Regions from separate parts of the Thioalkalivibrio sp. ALMg9 genome, predicted to be linked through region 1. Evidence: predicted binding sites of a transcription regulator. Region 1 holds the regulator's gene; the other holds the start of a gene.
The links. The regulator FliA, encoded in region 1, starts transcription of late flagellar genes. The targets are predictions, from matches to a motif close to GCTAAAGTTNNNNNNNNNNCNGCCGATA.

Region 1 (3,411 bases):
GGGTAACGAGGTTCTCTTCGAGGTCAGTCACCAACTGGATCACCCGGCGAATCACCTGGCCGGTAATGTCCTGATAACTTTGCGCCATCAGCACCTCGGAGAGCAGCCGCCGCAACTCCTCGGCGTCCTCGCCCGCCTGCCCGAAGAAGCTGTCCAGCTCACGCGCGAAATCGCGGAATTCGTCCACCGAGAGCTGCCGGTTGCGAAACCGCGTCCATTTGGCGGTCAAGTCGGCCGCCTGCTGGCTGAACGACTCGGCGATCGGCAGGCTCGACTCGATGGCGCCCATCGTGGCGTGCGCGGCCTGCTCGGTCATGGTGACCACGTAGTTCAGGCGTTCCTTCGCATCCGGGATCTCCGCCTGCGTCAGCTCCACCAGACGCGAGTCCCCACGGAAACTCTGCAAGGCCTCGTGAAGGTCGCGCGTCAGCTTGCCCAGTTCATCGAAGAGCTCGCGGTCGTAAGGACGCGCAAGATCCTGCACCAGCGCGCGCGCCGCCGCGTCGTCGCCCGCCTCGAGCGTCTGCACCAGTTGTCGGGCCAGCTCGAGCTGGCCGTCGCGTGGGGGGTGTTCCTGTTCAGTCATGAGGAGCCTCTTGCTGGTACGGCGCCGAAGGAGCCGGGTCACGCCCACCCGCGCAAGCGAGACGGACGTCGTCCGTATTCACCACCGGGCGATCCTTAGCCCTGTGCTTCAATACGTTCGAAGATCTTGTCGATCTTTTCCTTCAGCGTTTCGGCGGTAAACGGCTTGACCACATAACCGTTCACACCCGCCTCCGCGGCCTCCACGATCTGGTCGCGCTTGGCCTCGGCCGTCACCATCAGCACCGGCATCGACTTCAGGTTGGCATCCGCCCGGACGGCCTTCAGCAGGTCGATGCCCGGCATGTTGGGCATGTTCCAGTCGGTAATCAGGAAGTCGAAATCACCATTTTGCAGCATCGGCAGCGCGGTGCTGCCGTCGTCGGCTTCCTGCGTATTATTGAAGCCAAGATCGCGCAAGAGGTTCTTGATAATGCGCCGCATCGTGGAAAAATCGTCCACGATGAGAATTTTCATTCCCTTGTCCACACGTCACTCCGGGATTCGTAAGGTGAGTTTTAGAATAACTGCAAAGCCGCGCCGTCTTCGAGCCACGACCCCATGCGCGCGCGCAGCCGAATGACCGCCTGGCTGCGAATCTGGCTCACGCGCGACTCGGTCACGCCCAGAACAGCCCCGATCTCGCGCAGATTCAGTTCTTCGGTGTAATACAGCGAAAGCACCAGGCGTTCGCGTTCAGGCAGATCCCCAAGGGCCTCGGCCAACTCCTCGCGAAACTCGCCAGCCTCAAGGCTACGCGACGGCGAGACTTCCTGCCCCTCGATCACGCGATCGGCCCCGTCATCCCCGCCACCCAGATCGTCCAGTGCAAACAGATGGGCCCCGGCGTGGTCCTTGAGCATGTCGTAATAGTCATCGATAGGCACGTCCAGCTCGGCCGCCACCTCGCTCCCACGCGCCGCACGCCCCTCGCGGGCCTCGACACTCTGGATCGCGGCGGCAATACGCCGGCTGTTGCGATGCACCGAACGTGGCGTCCAGTCACTGCGACGCAACTCGTCGATCATCGCACCGCGGATGCGGATTCCGGCGTAGGTGGCAAAGGTCGCCCCCTGCCCGCCCTCGAACTGCCGCGCCGCCTCCAGCAGACCGATCATGCCGGCCTGGATCAGGTCATCGACCTGGACCGAGGCCGGTAGACGGGCCATCAGGTGGTGCGCAATGCGATGCACCAGTTCAACGTGATCGGCAATCAGCTTCTCGTGTCCACCGGTCGCGGTGGACGTCGCCTGGTAGCCGGAAAGTCGATTACGCGTCGTCATCATGCGCTCTGCAGCATTCGTTCCACGAAGAACCCGACGCCCCCGTGGTCACCCCCACCGACTGGCCAGCGATCCACCGTGTGTGCCAGGTCGGCAAACGCCTTGCCGGCCGGACTGCCGGGATACTGCTGAACCACCGGCGCCCTTTTCTGCACGGCCTTGCGCAGATGTTCGTCCATGGGGATATAGCCGGCCAGGTCCAGGACCACCTCCGGCAGGTACTTGCCGCAGACGGTATTGAGTTTCTGCATCAGCCGCTCCGCCCCCTCGCGTCCGCTGACCATGTTCGTGACCATGCGGAAACGCCGCAGCCCGTGGTCACGATGCAGCACCTTGATCAGGGCATAGGCATCGGTAATCGAAGCCGGCTCGTCGCAGACCACCACCAGGGTCTCCTGTACCGCCCGGCAGAACGAAGTCACCGACTCCTGCAGGCCCGCAGCGGTATCCACGATCAGGACATCCAGCGGCTTGCGGTAGGCGCTGAAGGCATGGATCAGCCCTGCGTGCTCCGCCGGCGTGAGGTTCGCCATCGCCGCGATACCGGAGGCCGACGGGACCACCTTCACCCCGTCCGGCCCCTGGACCAGGACATCGTCCAGGCTGTCCACCGCGCCGGTCACCAGGTCGTGCAGGGTGCGCTCCGGGCGCATCCCGAGCAACAGGTCCACGTTGGCCAGGCCCAGATCCGCATCGAACAGCATCACCTCGCGGCCCAACCGGGCCAGGCCGACCGCCAGATTGACCGACACGTTGGTCTTCCCGACCCCGCCCTTGCCCGACGCGACCGCAATGACCTTCAACGGCTTGTTAGTGCGTGGCATAACGCCCCTTTCCAACCGGCTGAATCAGTTCCAGTGTGGCCGGCTCGGTCCCCTGCGCCGGGCGCAGAGGCGAGCGCGAGCGTCGCGGCGGTTCCATTTCGGCCAGCCGTTCGGCGGCCCAGGTCTCGCGGGCATTGCCACCCGCCCGCGCACCCTCGGCATCGTCGTCCAGTGCCAGGCGGGTCAGATACCCCGTATCAACCCGGTGAAAATCCTCGGCGATGCGCTGGCCATCGCTCACGAACCCAAGTCCCAGGTGCTGGTCCAGCAACACCGACAGGACCTCGCCCAGCTGTTCTGCCTCGTCCAGCTTGGTCAGCACCAGCGCCGAGGGATCCGCCTTGCGAAACGCCTCCAGCACCCGCCGCAACGTACTGCCCTGGGTCGTGGCCGACACGACCAACCAGCTCTCGGCGCGGATATCCGGCGGCAGATGCGCGAACAGGGACTCCTCCTCCACCGCGCGCGGCGCCTGCCCAGCGGTATCCACCAGGATCAGGTGGCCATCGTCCACGCGCCGCGCCAGATCGCGCAGTTCGCGCGCATTCTGCAACACGCGCACCGAAATCCCCGCCATCTGCGCAAAGGCTTGCAACTGCCGTGTGGCACCGATGCGCTGGCTATCGAGGGTCACCAGCGTAACCGAATCCGGTCCCATCCGACGGATCTGGCGCAACGCGATCCGTGCCAGCGTGGTGGTCTTGCCGACACCGGTCGGA
Region 2 (3,411 bases), 200 kb from region 1:
CTTGAGGTTGGTGGTGGAGAGGATATTGGCACTCTCCGGGTAGTCCGCCTCGATCCCGGTGACAGGCAGGTTGCGTTTCATTTTGTTCCCCTGATGGCCGATCGTTGTTATTTGGGGTCGCGTCGGCCTGACCGGTGCTGCGTTGGCATCGGTTTTTTTGAGATGAAGCTAGCGGATATTCCCGCACAAAACAAATATATATCCGATGGGGTATGGAGCGGTGTCTTTTCATTGACAAAAGGCGTATAGTGCCCGGATCGAACGCCCCGCCCGTCAGCGTCCGTTCATTTGATCCAGAGCCTTCCGGCTCGCAGTGATCCCCCTGATTTCGTTTCCCCCGATGGGTGCTCTGTGTTGAACGAGTGGCGGGTGGCGTTGGAGCATTCCATGACTGATACGACCTTTGCCGACCTCGGGTTGGCCGATACCCTTTTGCGTGCGCTGGAAACCTCCGGGTACCAGCACCCGACCCCGATCCAGGCCCAGGCCATCCCGGAAGTCCTGAAGGGAGGCGACCTGCTGGCCGCTGCCCAGACCGGCACCGGCAAGACCGCCGGCTTCACCCTGCCGATCCTGCAGCGCCTTTCCACCTCGGATGCGCCGCAGGCCGGCAATGGCCGCCCGCGTTGCCTGGTGCTGACCCCGACCCGCGAGCTGGCTGCGCAGGTTCACGAATCCGTGAAGACTTACGGGCGCAATCTGAAGATGCGCTCGATGACGATCTTCGGCGGTGTCAACATGAACCCGCAGATCAAGGCCCTGCGTGATCGCATGGACATCGTGGTGGCGACGCCGGGGCGTCTGCTGGATCACGCCAATCAGAAGACCATCGACCTGTCCGGTGTGGAGATCCTGGTCCTCGACGAGGCCGATCGCATGCTCGACATGGGCTTCATCCGTGATATCAAGAAGCTGATTGCGATGATGCCGAAGAACCGCCAGAACCTGATGTTCTCGGCGACCTTCTCCGACGAGATCCGCAAGCTGGCCAACGGCCTGCTGAACAACCCGGCGGAGATCGACATCGCGCCGCGCAACACGGCCGCCGAGGGCGTGGAGCAAAGCGTGCACCTGGTCGAGACCAGCCAGAAGCGCGAATTGCTGAGCCACCTGATCCGCACCAACAACTGGGAACAGGTGCTGGTGTTTACCCGTACCAAGCACGGCGCGAATCGCCTGGCCGAGAAGCTGTCGAAGGACGGCGTGCGCTCCGAGGCGATTCACGGCAACAAGAGCCAGGCGGCCCGTACCAAGGCGCTGAAGCAGTTCAAGTCCGGTCAGGTGCCGGTTCTGGTGGCCACCGATATCGCCGCGCGCGGCCTGGACATTGACCAGCTGCCGCAGGTGGTCAACTTCGAACTGCCGAATGTGCCGGAGGATTACGTGCATCGCATCGGTCGCACCGGGCGTGCCGGCTCCGCCGGTGCCGCGCTGTCGCTGGTGGATGGCGAGGAGATCAAGCTGCTGAAGGGCATCGAGCGCCTGATCAAGCGTCCGATCGACCGTATCGAGACCGAGGGTTTCGCCACGCCGAAGCCCGCCGCCAATGACGGCAACGCGAATGGCCGTGGCGGTCCGGGTGGCAAGCCGGGCGGTGGTGCCCGCAACGGCGCCCCGCGCAACGGTCGCGGCGGCAAGCCCGGTGGTGGTCGCGGCGGCAACGGTCGCCCGTCCGCCAACGGCAACCGCGCGGCTCGCAGCCGGTAAGCGGACCCGCTAAAGCAGTACCGCGAACCCGCGGTCCCGAGTCTCGGGACCGCGGGTTTTTTGTGTCTGGGTATCGGGGGTGAGGCGAGCGCCCGCTCAAGGGCTTTATTCACCACGAAGCGCACGAAGAAGGTCAAGGCCAAAGGCCTATCAACTCAGAGGACACAGAGAAAGGACGAATTCTGTCTGGAACGTCTGTTAGCCATTGCCACTGGCCCGACCGCTGAAACCAAGCGAGCCCCCTGCTTCAAGTTGAAAGCCTTTCCATTTTCTCCGTGTCCTCTGTGGCGCAATCGCCGTTGATCTTCTTCGTGCCTTCATTCGTTTCGTGGTGAAACGATTTTTGGCTTGTGTTGGGACCTGAGGTTGACCCGGATCAAGACGATAGGGGCGGGGTGGATGGATACTGTGTCGGGCTCAAGACCGGGATCGGCTGGTCGTTAAGGGACGGAAAGGAGGGCGTCGATGAAGATTGGACCGTTGGGTGGGCTGCGACTGAAGCTGATTATCCTGGTGATCGTGGTGAGCACCGTGCCGTTGTCCATCATGGGCGGGGTGACCTTCCACACCATGAAGGGCGATCTGGCCGCGGGTGTGGACGCGGCGCTGGTGACCCAGTTGTGGTGGCTGCTGTGGGTGCTATGGATCGTCGCGTTCGTGGTGGCGCTGGGTATTGGCTGGTTCTACGCCAATGTGCTGACGCGCCCCATGGAGCGCCTGGCCGAGGGGCTGGAGGCGATCGGCGAGGGCCGCGCGGATCTCGGGCACCGCGTGGAGGTGACGACCGACGACGAGATCGGGCGCACCGGCGCGGCCTTCAACACGGTGATGGGCCGGCTTTCCGGGCTCATTCGCCAGGTTGCCGATGCGGCGGACGGGATTGCCGCCTCGGCGCGGCAGCTGGATGGGCGCAGCAATGAACTGACGCGTGCCACCCACGAACAGCGCGGTGATGTGGAGCAGGTGGTCACGGCGATGAACCAGATGTCTGCCACGGTGCAGGAGGTCGCCAACAACACGCAGAGCACGGCCGAGAGCGCGGGGCAGGCGACGCGTGCGGCGGAAGGCGGGCGCACCGTGGTGCAGGCGACCCAGGGTGCGATCAACACGCTGGCCGGCGAGATTCGTCAGGCGAACAATGTGATCGTGGAGCTGAAAGGTGACAGCGACAACATCGGCACGATCCTGCAGGTGATCGAGGAGATCGCCGAGAAGACCAACCTGCTGGCGCTCAACGCGGCCATCGAGGCGGCGCGGGCCGGCGAGGCCGGGCGGGGCTTCGCGGTGGTGGCGGACGAAGTGCGCCACCTGGCACAGCGCACCAACGACTCGACTGGGGAGATCCGCGAGATCATTCAGCGCCTGCAGGGCGGGGCCACCCGCGCGGTGCAGGCGATGGAGGTCAGCCAGCAGCATGCGGAGACCTCCGTGGCGAAGGCGGGCGAGGCCGGCGAGACCCTGGAGTACATCCACGACTCGGTGACCGCCATCGACGACATGACCCGCCAGGTGGCCAGCGCGACCGAGGAGCAAAGCCAGGTGGCGGAAGAGATCAACCGCAACATCCACCACATCAACGATATTGCCGTGCGCAATGCCGACGGGGCGAACGAGATGCAGCAGGCGGTGGAGGCGCTGGAGGCCCTGGCGCAGCAGCTACAGGGCGAGGTTGCGGGGTTCCGTCAACAGGCCTAACGGCGGAGC

Region 2: F792_RS0110590 (methyl-accepting chemotaxis protein) is a predicted target of FliA. The motif match lies at 2,123-2,150, and genes of this name have one in related genera.

What each region holds. Positions count from the first base shown of each region.
Region 1 covers NZ_AQYC01000009.1:509,667-513,077, reverse strand. The annotation lists gene F792_RS0111515 (protein phosphatase CheZ) at 1-586, opposite strand, end outside; gene cheY (chemotaxis response regulator CheY) at 682-1,062, opposite strand; gene F792_RS0111505 (RNA polymerase sigma factor FliA) at 1,104-1,871, opposite strand; gene F792_RS0111500 (MinD/ParA family protein) at 1,868-2,692, opposite strand; gene flhF (flagellar biosynthesis protein FlhF) at 2,679-3,411, opposite strand, start outside.
Region 2 covers NZ_AQYC01000009.1:307,525-310,935, forward strand. The annotation lists gene F792_RS0110580 (PAS domain-containing methyl-accepting chemotaxis protein) at 1-81, opposite strand, end outside; gene F792_RS0110585 (DEAD/DEAH box helicase) at 388-1,707, shown strand; gene F792_RS0110590 (methyl-accepting chemotaxis protein) at 2,173-3,402, shown strand.